Regions from separate parts of the Sphingomonas sp. P2_B6 genome, predicted to be linked through region 1. Evidence: predicted binding sites of a transcription regulator. Region 1 holds the regulator's gene; each other region holds the start of a gene.
The links. Region 1 encodes LexA, which represses DNA repair genes until DNA is damaged. Its sites were predicted from a motif close to GTTCCNCNCTTGTTCT; they were not measured.
Positions count from the first base shown of each region.

Region 2: the regulator LexA is predicted to act here: its motif matches at 1,565-1,580, upstream of tcmP (three-Cys-motif partner protein TcmP).
Region 3: the regulator LexA is predicted to act here: its motif matches at 1,968-1,983, upstream of uvrA (excinuclease ABC subunit UvrA).
Region 4: the regulator LexA is predicted to act here: its motif matches at 1,567-1,582, upstream of recA (recombinase RecA).

Region 1 is NZ_JBFUDK010000014.1:20,981-24,618, forward strand. Features, by position in the region: gene AC1DX5_RS18070 (MFS transporter) at 1-448, opposite strand, end outside; gene AC1DX5_RS18075 (molybdopterin molybdotransferase MoeA) at 616-1,791, shown strand; gene lexA (transcriptional repressor LexA) at 1,848-2,525, shown strand; partial or broken gene AC1DX5_RS18085 (ComEC/Rec2 family competence protein) at 2,530-3,638, opposite strand, start outside.
Region 2 is NZ_JBFUDK010000006.1:200,806-204,443, reverse strand. Features, by position in the region: gene AC1DX5_RS11200 (DUF5131 family protein) at 1-672, opposite strand, end outside; gene tcmP (three-Cys-motif partner protein TcmP) at 674-1,546, opposite strand; gene AC1DX5_RS11190 (DUF2199 domain-containing protein) at 1,751-2,320, opposite strand; gene thiC (phosphomethylpyrimidine synthase ThiC) at 2,466-3,638, opposite strand, start outside.
Region 3 is NZ_JBFUDK010000029.1:19,027-22,664, forward strand. Features, by position in the region: gene AC1DX5_RS23835 (LysR family transcriptional regulator) at 1-366, opposite strand, end outside; gene AC1DX5_RS23840 (alpha/beta fold hydrolase) at 484-1,404, shown strand; gene AC1DX5_RS23845 (cupin domain-containing protein) at 1,419-1,892, shown strand; gene uvrA (excinuclease ABC subunit UvrA) at 1,994-3,638, shown strand, end outside.
Region 4 is NZ_JBFUDK010000002.1:258,319-261,956, reverse strand. Features, by position in the region: gene AC1DX5_RS03745 (class I SAM-dependent methyltransferase) at 1-180, opposite strand, end outside; gene recA (recombinase RecA) at 396-1,490, opposite strand; gene AC1DX5_RS03735 (adenosine deaminase) at 1,664-2,674, shown strand; gene AC1DX5_RS03730 (phosphoribosyltransferase) at 2,671-3,186, shown strand; gene AC1DX5_RS03725 (response regulator) at 3,315-3,638, opposite strand, start outside.

The sequences.
Region 1 (3,638 bases):
GAGTCTTGTCCGCCGGATAGAGCGCCGCCGTCATAGGGTTGATCGACGCCTCGGTGCAGCCCCAGCCCACGCCCGTCAGCGCCATGCCGAGCGTCACCAGCGTCCCGATGCCCGCGCCGCTGCCCATGCCGGGCGCGAGCACCATCAGCAGCGACCCGCCGACGAAGCTGCACGCCGCCAGCAGCAGCACCCGCTTCGCCCCGATCACGTCGAGGAATGGGCTCAGCACCAGCAGCGAAAAGGCGAAGCCGCTGAACGCCGCGCCGAGCGCCCCGCCGATCATCCGGCCCGAATTGGCCGGGTCGATCGGATCGAACACGGCCTGGCGGATCGCATCCGACGCGGCGGTGCGCATCGAAAAGGCGACCGCGGCGGTGAACAGCGCCAGCACGCAGATCCAGAACAGGGCAGTACGATTATAGGCGTCAGGCGCCGGTGCTTGCGTCATGCATCTTCCCCCGTGACATGGCCCATGGCCATGCGAAGCACCCCGCCGACTTGATCGCGGCCAGTTTGCTACCGAAGCGATTGCTATAACACTCGTTTCGAAGATGGTAGCGGTAACTGACGCGGCTGCGTCTCGACCCGTGGCGCCTCGCCGGATAGGGAGGCGGGATGATCCCCGTCGCCGAAGCCCAGGCCCGTCTGTTCGCGCTAGCTCCCTCTGTCGATGCGGAGACCGCGCTCCTGCGTGAGGCCGCGGGGCGCTGGGCCGCCCGCGACATACTCGCCCTGCGCACTCAACCTGCCAGCGATCTCTCGGCGATGGACGGCTATGCGATCCGCTTCGCCGACCTGCCCGGCCCCTTCACCCTGGTCGGCGAGAGTGCTGCCGGCCGGCCCTTCGCCGGCGAGATCAGCACGATGGAGACGGCGCGTATCTTCACTGGCGCCGCAATGCCCGCCGGCGCTGACACCGTGCTGGTGCAGGAAGAGGCCAGCCAGGAGGGCGACCTGATCCTGCTCACCGGCGAAGGGCCCGGCGCCAAGGGCAAGAACACCCGCCGCAAGGGCCTCGACTTCTCCGCCGGCGACCTGCTCATCCCTCAGGGCGCGCGCCTCACGCCGGCCCGCATCGCGGTGGCGGCGACCGGCGGGCACGGGGCTCTCCCCGTCACCCGCCGCCTTCGTGTCGCGATCGTCGCGACCGGCGACGAGCTGGTCGCACCCGGCACCGCGCCGACGGAAGACGCGCTGCCCGAGTCGAACGGCGCCATGCTGGCCGCACTGCTGGCCGACCTGCCCGTCGAGGTGATCGACCTCGGTATCCTGCCTGATCGACTCGACGTGACCACGGCCGCCTTTGCCGCGGTCGATGCCGACATCCTCGTCACCACCGGCGGCGCCTCGGTTGGCGATCACGATCTGGTCCGCCCTGCGCTCGCTGCCGCGGGCGGCAGCATCGATTTCTGGCGGATCGCGCTCCGCCCGGGCAAGCCGATGATGGCGGGCCGGCTCGGCGGCGCGGTGGTGCTCGGCCTGCCGGGCAACCCGGTCTCGGCCTTCGTCACCGCCTTCCTGTTCCTCCGCCCGCTGATCGCCACCATGGCGGGCGCGCCCGATCCGTTCCCGCGCACCGCCACCGCGATCCTCGGCGAAGACCTGCCGGCGAACGACCACCGCCAGGACTATCTGCGCGCCGCGATCCGCGACGGCCATGTCTTCGCCGCCAGCATTCAGGACAGTTCGATGCTGCTGACTCTCGCCCGCGCCGACTGCCTGATCGTCCGCGCGCCCCATGCGCCGGCGCTCGGCGCGGGCGAAGTGGTGGAAATCCTTCCATTCGCTTGACACGGCACCGGAACATTGCATAAACGTTCCCAGTCTGTTCCGACGGAGGAATTGGGATGCTTACCCGCAAGCAGCACGAGCTGATCTGCTTCATCAACGACCGGCTCGAGGCGAGCGGCGTTTCGCCCTCGTTCGAGGAAATGAAGGAGGCGCTCGACCTCAAGTCCAAATCGGGCGTGCACCGCCTGATCAGCGCGCTGGAGGAACGCAAGTTCATCCGCCGCCTGCCCAACCGCGCCCGCGCACTCGAGGTGCTGCGCATGCCGGAACGACCCGAGGCAGCACGCAAGGCTGGCGCTGCGGTTGCGGCACCGACCGGCAATGTGAAGAAGCTCCCCGAGCCTGCGAACGACGTGATCGAGATCCCGTTGCACGGCCGGATCGCCGCCGGCGTGCCGATCGAGGCGTTCGAGGGCCAGTCGATGCTCGCGGTGCCCGCGGCCCTGCTCGGCGGCGGCGAACATTATGCGCTTGAGGTCTCGGGTGACTCGATGGTCGATGCCGGCATCCTCGACGGCGATTATGCGCTCATCCGCCGCGCCGACACCGCCCGCGACGGGGAGATCGTCGTGGCACTGATCGACGACAGCGAAGCGACGCTCAAATATTTCCGGAAGGAAGGCGCGATGATCCGCCTCGATCCGGCGAACCGCGCATACGATCCGCAGCGTTATTCTCCACATCAGGTGCGCGTGCAGGGTAAGCTCGCCGGCCTGCTCCGCCGCTACGTCTGACCGGGACGGGCGCCGCCACCCGCCAGGGGTGGCGGTCGCCCGGCTGCAACACGGTGGTGACATGGCCGGTACGCAGCGTCACCGCGACACCACCGGTCTTGGCCAGCATGTCGCGGTCTAGCTTTAGCCAGCGCGGGCGGCAGCCATCGGGCAGCCAGCGCTCGCTGACCACGATATCGGCGGTGGCGCATGCCGCGATCAGCTCGCCCGCCGGCACCAGATAGGCGCTCCGCGTCGCGAGGATCCGCCAGCTCCGGCCGCCCGCTTTCTGCTCGACCAGGCAGAGATCGCGGCTGCACCGCGCCTCTGGCTGATCGGCGAGGAACAGGGGCTCGCCGTCCACCCCGCTATTCTCCGCCAGCATGTCCGACGTGTAGTCGCCGACCCGATCACGCAGCAGCGCCAGCCCGCCCCGCGCCGTGCGGATCGCCACATGCCGGCCGTCGCCGGTGACGAGCAGGTCGGGCGTCGGCGTCGTCAGCGCCCAAGCCGCGCCCATCGCGAACGGCACGCCGCCGAGCCGCCGCCAGCGCGTCCGCCACAAGGCGACCCAGAGTCCGCCGAACGCCATCAGCCCGAAAGCCCCACCCGGCATCGCCGGTAGCGCCGCGACCGATCCGGGGATGCTCGCGGTAGCATGCGCGATCCACAGCAGCAGGTCGAGCGACCGCGCCGTCAGCCACCACAGGGGCGCGCCGATCCCGGCCAGGTCGAACAACAACGCGAGCGCCTCGAGCGGCATGACGATGAAGGTGGTCAGCGGGATCGCGACGATATTGGCGACCGCGCCGTAAATGCCCGCCTTGTGGAAGTGGAACAGCGCGATCGGGATCAGCGACAGCTCGACCACCACGCCGGTCAGCAGCAGCGACAGAAGCGTGCGCCCGAGCTTCTGCCACCACGCCTGCTCGCGCGGCGCGAACCATGCCTTCACTCGCGGATGCTCATGCAGCGCGACGATCGCCGCGACCGCCGCGAAGGAGAGCTGGAAGCTCGGCCCGGCCAGCGCCTCGGGGAAGAGCAGCAGCACGATGAAGGCACCGGCCGCGACCAGCCGCAGGGTAATCGCCTCGCGCCCCATCGCCATCGCGATCAGTACCAGCAGCGCCGCGA
Region 2 (3,638 bases), on a different contig from region 1:
CTTGAAGAAAAACGCAGAACCGGATTTTCGGCAAGCGTCTTTAATCTGATCGACCCATTCGATTTTCATCGGGCGTGCACTCGGGCCAGACTCACCACCGACAATTGCCCAATGCACGCCGCGCAGGTTCAAAGCCCCAACAGGACCAATAAGTGGCTCGAACGAAACGAACCGGGTCATTCCGGATATTGAGGTTAAGTGACCAATTCTGCTCACTACTGCCTCGTCTTCCACAGATGTCCCTATCCATACCTGTGGTAGCGGGGCTAGCTCGCCGCTCGCAAAAAGTGCCGCCATTCGTTCGGGGCGCTTTGTCAAAACCTGGAATTGGTGCTGCGGACATTGGGCCATAATTGCCCAGACATTTTGGATAAAGGCGGATGGCACATCATCGTGAAACAAGTCAGACATCGAGTTTACGAAAATACGCTTGCCGCGCTTCCAGTTCAGCGGTTCATTAAGGGTAGATGGATCGATATTTATTCTTCCGGTCCATACAGTCCTACCGCCGCTTTTCCGCGTTGTACCTTCGTATTTGGGATGCCTCATCGCTTGCAGTCGGGCTGCCATCCGCATCGCGTAACAATTGGTGCATCCCGAAGACGCGATATTGCAACCCGCGACCGGATTCCACGTTACATCAGTCCACTCGATATCTGAGGTGCCAGCCATTTTATTTCAACACTGCTGCGGCCAGCCGCTTGGCAAGCGTGTTCGCGCCTGCGCTGGGATTAGCGCAGGCGAATATGAGCGAAAATTCGTGCAGTCCCCCACGGCCAAGAGGCAGCGCCGCATCTAACACGCCCCCTTTAAACACTGTGCCTAGTTGCGCCATTGCGACCTTCTCAAACCATGCCGCGTTAGCGACTTTTCTAGTCGTGGGCTCAATGGCTCCGAAGAGGTCCATTCCACACTCTTCCTCGACAACCGCAGCCTTCCGCCACTGATCGGTCCCCAGAATCTCATCAATCCGAGAGCCACCAGCTTCGAGTATCGAGCCATCGCCCTTCACTTGACGGCTCATAGCTAGGACAGGGACCAGATACCAAAGATCGACGGCCCGCGTCTGCCCGAGTTCTCGAACCATGGAAAAATTCATCTGAAGCCCGAACGGGTCGAGAAAAACAACCGCTCGGCTCTTACGCCAATCCGTATCTCGGCAGAGTGAAATTAACGCCTCATTGGCATCCAACTGAAGAAACGTGACGCGCTCAAAGAGTTCCGGAAATCGTTCTGCGACGACAGCGGTTAGGGAGCGCACGTTTGAGCGCTTTGTGTCATTCAGAACGTAACGATCAAACGGCGGTCTAACTTCCAAGGCTCGGACAGCTGATCCAATCGTTATGTCATCAGCGTCGACCAAGTGACCTTGGCCCGTCGATGGGCGCTTAGCCGTCGAGGAGCCCGAGCCGGCACACGCATCGACGTATAGCAGTTCGAAAGACTGCCTTTTTAAGGCCGTCGTGAAGGCGCCGAGGTACTTCTGAACTGTCTGTAGCTTCCTCTCGGTATGAGCACTGCCAAACTGCTGCGTCGTACCAACCATGCCATCGCCCCGTCGCAAAGAACATTTGCAGAACTATAGCAATTTATTTGACATGGCAAACGCAGCTACTCCGCCGCTGGCAGGTAGATCTCCCACCCGTCTGCCGGAACTTCTCGCTCATTTCGTCCATGCCCTTTTCGGCATCGGCATTCGGAATATCGGAATATCGGTGACAGTGCACGTTGTAGCAGAAGCGACGGAGACTTAGCCCACGACGTGACCGTAAGCCGCATATAACTCCAGCACCCGCTCCGGCGTTATGCCCTCCGCCTGCGCGCGCGCAAGATCGTGATCTTCGTTCCCCAAGGTGATGACGGGCCGCTGGCGGGCCAGTTGGGGATGGACCCAGCAGGGCTGGTTCAGCGTGTCCCCGAATGGCGCGAGACGGTTGGAGAACCAGCCGGTCCATGGCCCCAGGTTCGCATAGGCGCCCTCGTCGAAGCCATAGAGATAGATGTCGAAATTGGCGCGGGAGAGCGTGGACCACACGCCGAAGCCGAATTTATCGGCGAGGCCGTGGACCGGGATGTCGAACACGCAGCGTATGAAGAAATGTTCGCCGCCGACGACGCAGAAATCCTCCGAGAGGAAATCGCCGTCGAAGCGGATGGCGCCGTTGGACTCATATTCTTCCGGCCCCTCCCAGAAATCCGGGGCGAAGGATGCGAGGTGGAACATGCCCTTGTGGGTCAGGTCGCAGGAGGTGCATTTCCAGCCTGCGCCGCACAGGCGGTCCAGCGCGGAGGGGGGCTTTTTACGGCCGAAGAATTTCATGGAGATTCTCGGTCATGACCAATGGCCTTTTCCGCCGTCTTGCTTGTGGCAACGCCCCCTCCACCATTCGCAAAGGGCGAATGGTCCCCCTCCCCCTGCTTCGCAGAGGGAGGAATGAGAGGGGCGCCTCACGCGCGCGTAAACCTTACTCCGCCGCCGGCAGGTAGATCTCCCCGCCCTTCTCGCGGAACTTCTCGCTCATTTCGTCCATGCCCCTTTCCGCATCGGCATTCGCGAAGCGCGCCCGTGCCGCGTCCCCGTCCTGCGCCGGTGCGGCGGCAAGGAAGCTGTCCACGCCGCTGTTCTGCTTCGCCGCGAAGTCGCGCACCTCTTGCGTGATCTTCATCGAGCAGAATTTAGGGCCACACATCGAGCAGAAATGCGCGGTCTTGGCGCCTTCAGCCGGGAGGGTCTGGTCGTGGTACTGCTCCGCCGTGTCGGGATCGAGCGACAGGTTGAACTGGTCGCGCCAGCGGAATTCGAAGCGGGCGCGTGACAGCGCGTCGTCGCGGAGCTTTGCGGCCGGGTGGCCCTTGGCGAGATCGGCGGCGTGGGCGGCGAGCTTGTAGGTGACGACACCCACCTTCACATCGTCGCGGTCGGGGAGCCCGAGATGCTCCTTGGGGGTGACGTAGCAAAGCATCGCCGTGCCGTACCAGCCGATCATCGCGGCGCCGATGCCGCTGGTGATATGATCATAGCCGGGCGCGATGTCGGTGGTGAGCGGCCCGAGCGTGTAGAAGGGCGCCTCCCCGCAGACCTCGAGCTGCTTGTCCATATTTTCCTTGATCTTGTGCATCGGCACATGGCCGGGGCCTTCGATCATGACCTGGACGTCGCTCTTCCAGGCGCGGTGAGTGAGTTCGCCCAGGGTATAGAGCTCGCTGAACTGCGCTTCGTCATTGGCATCGGCAATGCTGCCGGGGCGCAGGCCGTCGCCGAGCGAATAGGCGATGTCGTACGCCTTCATGATCTCGGTGATTTCGTCGAAGCGCTCGTAGAGGAAGCTCTCCTTGTGGTGCGCGAGGCACCATTTCGCCATGATCGAGCCGCCGCGGCTGACGATGCCGGTGACGCGCTTCGCGGTCATCGGGACGTACGCCAGGCGCACGCCGGCATGGATGGTGAAATAATCCACGCCCTGTTCGGCCTGCTCGATCAGCGTGTCGCGGAAGATGTCCCAGGTCAGGTCCTCGGCCACGCCGCCGACCTTTTCCAGCGCCTGGTAGATCGGCACGGTGCCGATCGGCACGGGGGAGTTGCGCAGGATCCATTCGCGCGTGTCGTGGATGTTGCGGCCGGTCGACAGGTCCATCAC
Region 3 (3,638 bases), on a different contig from region 1:
GTCGATATCGGGATGGTCGCGCAGGAACTGGTTCAGCGCGGGCCCGAGATGCAGGATGCCGAACCCGACCGGCCCCGATACCCGGAGCGGCCCGGCCAAAGTCCCGCGCCGCTGCGCCAGCTCGGCCGCCGCCTCGCGCGCCTGGTACAGGATATGCTGCGCGCGCGGCAGGAAGCTGTGGCCGTCCTCGGTCAGGGTCAGCTTGCGCGTGGTGCGCTGGATCAACCGCGTGCCCAAAGTGCGCTCCAGCTCGGCCAGCCTTTCGCTCACCACCGACTTGGCGAATCCCAGCCGCCGCGCCGCCGCGCTGATCGATCCGGCCTCGGTGATCGCGGCAAAGGCGCTGAGCCCGTCCATCTTCATCATCGTTCGGCTATCCCGGACACAAGTTTCAGCTTTATGCTACTAGTCCGAACAACCGATAGCGATCATTTTCCTCGGCAAGACGGGCGGCCCCGATGGCGCCCAAACAGGGGAAATCCGATGCTTCGTTCGCTGATGCTCGCCGGCGCCGCACTGATCATGGCGGCGCCCGCCGCAGCGCAAGTGCCGCCTTATCCGGCCGCCTTCCATACCGAGGAGATCGCCACCAACGGTGCGACCATCCATGTCCGGGTCGGCGGCAAGGGCCCCGCGGTCGTGCTGCTGCACGGCTATGGCGAGACCGGCGACATGTGGGCGCCGATGGCGGCCGACCTGATGCGCGACCACACCGTGATCGTGCCCGATCTGCGCGGCCTCGGCCTGTCCTCCAAGCCGTCCGGCGGGTTCGACAAGAAGAATCAGGCGGGCGATGTGCTCGGCGTGCTCGACCGGCTGAAGATCGCCAGGGCCGATCTGGTCACGCATGACATCGGCAACATGGTCGGCTTCGCCTTTGCCGCGCTCCACCCCGACCGGGTCGGCCGCTTCGTGCTGATCGATGCGCCGGTGCCCGGCGTCGGCCCATGGGAGGAGATCCTCAAGAACCCGCTGCTCTGGCATTTCCGTTTCGGCGGGCCCGACATGGAGCGGCTGGTGGCGGGGCGCGAGCGCATCTATCTCGATCGCTTCTGGAACGAATTCTCCGCGGTGCCCGCGCATTTCACCGAAGGCTCGCGCGAGCATTATGCAAAACTCTACGCCATGCCCGGCGCGATGCACTCCGGCTTCGCGCAATTCGCCGCCTTCGATCAGGACGCGATCGACAACCGCGCCTGGCTCGCCGCGAACGGCAAGCTCAAGATGCCGGTCCTCGCGCTCGGCGGCGAGAAGAGCTTCGGCCTGACCATGGCGGTGGTGATGCGCGCCGGCGCCGAGAATGTCACCGAAGGCGTGGTCCCCGGTTCCGGCCACTGGATCATGGAAGAGAATCCCGACGCGACCGTGACGCTGGTTCGCGGCTTCCTGGACGCGGGCAAGTGAAGGCGCGGCTCTGGTTGGCGACGGCACTCCTGCCGCTCGCCGCCACCAGCGCCGCCCAAACAGGGGCGGGGCAGTCGGGGGAGGGCGGTCACCTCCGCCTCGCCCCCGCCGACATTGCCGCGCTGCCCATGCTAGGCGCCGGCGCCGGCACCTCGGGCGTGGCGGGCATCCGCACCCGCATTCTCTCCGGCGACCCGACCAAGGCCGGCCTCTACACCATCGCGCTGACCGTCCCCGCCAACACCCGCATCGCCGCCCACCGCCACCGCGACGATCGCACCGCCACCGTCGTCGCCGGCACCTGGTATTTCGGCTATGGCGACAAGGCACCGGACGCCGCGTTCAAGCCCCTCCCGCCCGGCAGCTTCTATGCCGAACCCGGCGACGTCGCCCATTTCGCCCGGACGGGCGCCGATCCGGTGACGCTCTACATCACCGGCATCGGGCCGACCGACACCCGCTATGTCGAGGCCAGCGCGAGCCCTTGATCGAAAGCAACACGGTCGCGGCTCGAAACCGCGCCGCGCGTTCCTATATTGCCCGGTAGCGGCTCTTGCCGAATCCGAACAAATATGGAACATAACGGTCTATGCTGACCCATATCTCCGTGCGCGGCGCGCGCGAGCACAACCTCAAGGATGTCTCGATCGACATCCCGCGCGACACGCTCACGGTGATCACCGGCCTGTCCGGCTCGGGCAAGTCGAGCCTGGCCTTCGACACCATCTATGCCGAGGGGCAGCGGCGCTATGTCGAGTCGCTCTCGGCCTATGCCCGCCAGTTCCTCGAGCTGATGCAGAAGCCCGATGTCGACCATATCGAGGGCCTGTCGCCCGCCATCTCGATCGAGCAGAAGACCACCAGCCGCAACCCGCGTTCGACCGTCGCGACCGTCACCGAGGTCTATGATTACATGCGCCTGCTCTGGGCGCGCGTCGGCATTCCCTATTCGCCCGAGACCGGCCTGCCGATCGCAGCGCAGACCGTCAGCCAGATGGTCGACCGGGTCATGGATCTGCCCGAGGGCACGCGCCTGTACCTGCTCGCCCCCGTCGTGCGCGGCCGCAAGGGCGAATATCGCAAGGAAATGCTCGAGTGGCAGAAAGCGGGCTTCACCCGCGTCCGCATCGACGGCGAACTGTACGAGATCGACGAAGCCCCCGCGCTCGACAAGAAATTCAAGCACGACATCGAGGTGGTGGTCGACCGCCTCGTCGTCGGCCCCGACATGTCCACGCGCCTCGCCGACAGCTTCGAGACCGCGCTGAAGCTGGCCGAGGGGCTGGCCTATGTGGATCTGGTCGATACGACGGTGGCCGAAATATCCCCCTCCCGCTCGCGGGAGGGGCTAGGGGAGGGCCTGTCCGCAAGCAGCGCCGCCCTTGGTGACACGCCCTCCCCCGACCCCTCCCGCAAGCGGGAGGGGAGTAAGGTCAAGGAAGCCCCCCAGACCTTCGTCCCCGAAGGCAAGATGAAGAACACCGGCATCCCCGCCAACCGCATCGTGTTCTCCGAAAAATTCGCCTGCCCGGTCTCCGGCTTCACCATCGCCGAGATCGAGCCACGCCTCTTCTCCTTCAACGCCCCGCAAGGCGCATGCCCCGCATGCGACGGCCTCGGCGAGAAGCTGCTGTTCGACGAGGAACTCGTCGTTCCCAACCATGCGCTCTCCATCAAGAAGGGCGCGATCGTCCCCTGGGCGAAATCCAACCCGCCTTCGCCCTATTACATGCAGGTGCTGGGCAGCCTGGCGCGCGAATTCGGCTTCAGCCTCGACACGCCCTGGGAGGATCTGCCCGGCGAAGTGAAGCTGATCATCCTGCACGGCACCGCCGGCAAGCCCGTCACGCTGACCTTTATCGACGGCAAGAAGTCGTACGACGTGCGCAAGCCCTTCGAGGGCGTCATCGGCAACCTCAACCGCCGCATGCTCCAGACCGAAAGCGCCTGGATGCGCGAGGAGCTGTCGAAGTACCAGAGCAGCGCTGCGTGCGAGGTCTGCCACGGCGCCCGCCTCAAGCCCGAGGCGCTGGCGGTCAAGATCGGCATGCGCGACATCTCCTCGGTCACCCATTTGTCGGTGGTCGATGCGCTCGCCTGGTTCACCGCCATCCCGTCGGATCTGACGACGCAGCAGAACGCCATTGCCGAACGCATCCTCAAGGAGATCCTCGAACGGCTCGGCTTCCTCAACAATGTCGGGCTGGATTATCTCAACCTGGATCGCACCTCGG
Region 4 (3,638 bases), on a different contig from region 1:
CAGGCTGGTGGCGCCGGCGCCGCAGCCAATATCGACGATCGTCTTGCTGCCCGGCGCCGCCATGTCGAGGATCGCTGCATTGAGATGCACCGCCAGCCCGGCGAGGCAGCGGTCGGTCCGCTGCCATTCCTCCGCCCAGACATCGCCGACGGTACCCGACCAGTCGTTCGCGCTCGTCATGCTTTTCCGTCTCCACGCCGCGCGATCAAGGCCCGGTCGGGGCCGCTCTATCCCGCATCCGCCGGGCGAACCAGCATGGCGAAGGGAAATCGCAGCCCGCAATCCCAACCCGAAATCCCCGGCCAAACCCCTGTGCCCCACAATATGAAAGGCCCGCCGACGCGGGCGGGCCTTTCCGGGTTTTGCGACGGGGAAACGCCGCGTGAAGTCAGGTCTCAGAGATCGCCGTCATCGTCCTCGGGCTCGGGGCCGGCCATCATCTCTTCGGCGACCTTGTCGGTCCGGGCCCGGATCGCCTTTTCCAGGCGATCGGACATTTCGGGGTTTTCCTTGAGGAAGGTCTTCGAATTCTCCCGGCCCTGGCCGATGCGGACGCTGTCGTAGCTGAACCAGGCGCCCGATTTCTCGACCAGCCCGGCCTTCACGCCGAGATCGAGGATTTCGCCGATCTTGGAGATGCCCTGGCCGTACATGATGTCGAATTCGACCTGCTTGAACGGCGGCGCGACCTTGTTCTTGACGACCTTCACCCGGGTGGTGTTGCCGATGATTTCTTCGCGGTCCTTGATCTGGCCGGTGCGGCGGATGTCGAGGCGAACCGAGGCGTAGAATTTCAGCGCGTTGCCGCCCGTCGTGGTCTCCGGGTTGCCGTACATCACGCCGATCTTCATGCGCAGCTGGTTGATGAAGATCACCATGCAGCGCGAACGGCTGATCGAGCCGGTCAGCTTGCGCAGCGACTGCGACATCAGCCGGGCCTGAAGGCCGACATGGCTGTCGCCCATCTCGCCCTCGATTTCAGCGCGGGGCACCAGGGCCGCGACCGAATCGACCACCAGCACGTCGATCGCATTGGACCGCACCAGGGTGTCGACGATCTCGAGCGCCTGCTCGCCGGTGTCGGGCTGCGACACGATCAGCTCGTCGATATTGACCCCCAGCTTCTTGGCATAGACCGGGTCGAGCGCATGCTCGGCATCGACGAACGCCGCCGTGCCGCCGTTCCGCTGCGCCTCGGCGATGACGTGGAGCGCGAGCGTGGTCTTGCCCGAGCTTTCCGGCCCGTAGATCTCGATCACGCGGCCGCGCGGCAGGCCGCCCACGCCGAGCGCGATGTCGAGCCCAAGCGAACCGGTCGAGATCGCCTCGACCTGCATGGTTTCCTTGGAACCCAGCCGCATGGCCGAGCCCTTGCCGAACGCGCGGTCGATCTGAGCGAGCGCCGCGTCGAGTGCCTTGGCGCGCTCGGAGCTCGCCTTGTCGTTGGAGACTGCCATTTTGTTGTCGATGACCTTCAAAGATGCCGCCATTGGAGCCTCCGTCGCTAGACTGATCGTGCCACGCATTCAATGCGTGCTGGAAGCTTCGTACACAGTTTGTTCTACAAGAACAAGAGTGGAACGGTGTTTTTCCTCGACATGCTGATCCGCCTACCCGACGCTGACGGGCTTGCCGCCCTGCCCGCGCCGCGCGATGAAGCATCATGACCCAGGATTTCATCGCCGGCCTGCCCAAGGCGGAGCTCCACCTCCATATCGAGGGCAGCCTCGAGCCCGAGCTGATGTTCGCCCTCGCGACGCGCAACGGCATCGCCATCCCCTATGCCAGCGTCGAGGAGGTCCGCGCCGCGTACAGTTTCTCCCGGCTGCAGGATTTCCTCGACATCTATTATGCCGGCGCGGCGGTGCTGCAGACGCAGGAGGATTTCCGCGACCTCGCCACGGCTTATTTCGATCGCGCCGCGGCGGACGGCGTCGTCCATGCCGAAATCATGTTCGACCCCCAGACTCATACCGATCGCGGCATCGCCTTCGGCACGGTGATCGAGGGCCTGCTGGCGGGCATGGACGCGGCAAAGGCCCGGCATGGCATGACCACGAAGCTGATCCTGAGTTTCCTGCGCCATCTCGACGAGGACGCGGCGTTCGCCACGCTGGAAGCGGCCGAGCCCTGGCTCGACCGGATCGACGCGGTCGGGCTCGATTCGTCCGAGCTCGGCCATCCGCCGGAGAAATTCGCCCGGGTGTTCGCCGCCGCGCGTGCCAGGGGGCTGCGGCTCGTCGCCCATGCCGGCGAGGAAGGCCCGCCCGATTATGTCTATCAGGCGCTCGACCTGCTCGATGTCGACCGGCTCGACCATGGCAATCGCAGCCTGGAGGATCCGGTGCTCACCGCCCGGCTCGCGCGCACCGGCATGACCCTGACGGTCTGCCCGCTGTCCAACCTGAAGCTCTGCGTGGTCGACGACATGGCCAACCACCCGATCGACCGGATGCTCAGGGCGGGCTTGCGCGCCACGATCAATTCCGACGATCCGGCCTATTTCGGCGGCTATATCGCCGACAATTACCGCGCGGCGGCGGCGGCGCGCGGGCTCGACCGGGAGGATCTCGCGATGCTCGCGCGCAACTCCTTCCTCGGCTCCTTCCTGCCCGACGATGCGGTGGCGGCGCATCTCGCCAGCCTCGACGCCTATCTGGAGGCAAGCCGATGACCGTCTTTACCGACATCCCGCACGACGAGTTCGTCGCCGCGGTCCACGCGCTTGCCGCCCTGCTGGCCGATGACGACTGGAAGCCCGATTTCATCATCGGCATCGGCCGCGGCGGCCTCGCCCCGGCGGTGTATCTCAGCCACGCGACCGGCATGCCGATGCTCTCGGTCGATTATTCGAGCCAGGTGAAGGATTTCGCCGACGAACCGCTGGCGAAACTGGCGCGCCGCACCCAGACCGGCGAGCGGCTGCTGTTCCTCGACGACATCAATGATTCGGGCCGCACGATCGGCCATCTGCGCGACGTGCTGAGCGCGGCGGGCGCCGCGCCCGGCACCATCCGCTTCGCCACGCTGATCGACAATGTCAGCTCGGCGCAAAAGGTCGACTATCGCGCGCGGACGATCGACCGGACGGTGAACAAGGACTGGTTCGTCTTTCCCTGGGAGGCAGTGGCCCCCGCCCAGTCGCTGGTCGAGGATGCCGCGGCAGTGCCGGAACGAATCGCCTGAAGTCGTATCCCCGGGCGGTATCAAACCCGTTCGTTTCGAGCGACGTCGAGAAACCGGCCCCATCGCCAGCCAATGTGTCCCGACGTCGCTCGACACGAACGGAGCGAGAAATCGCGCCCCGGCGAGGTTTATCCGAGAGCGTCCAGTGCCTTGGACACCGCGTCCATGGTGAAGGGCTTGGGCAGGGTCGGCCGGTCGCGATAGGCGTCGGCCAGGCTGTCGGCCGATCCGCCGGTCGCGAAGACATAGGGAATGCCCCGCGCCGCCAGTGCATCGGCGATCGGCCAGCTCTTTTCGCCGGCGCGCAGGTTCACGTCGAGGATCGCCGCGTCCACGCCGCCCGCCTCGATCACCGCCAGCGCATCGGCCACCGTGTCGGCACTGCCGGCCATGGTCTTGCCGAGCACGTCGAGGAAATCCTCGAGCATCATCGCGATCAGGGGTTCGTCCTC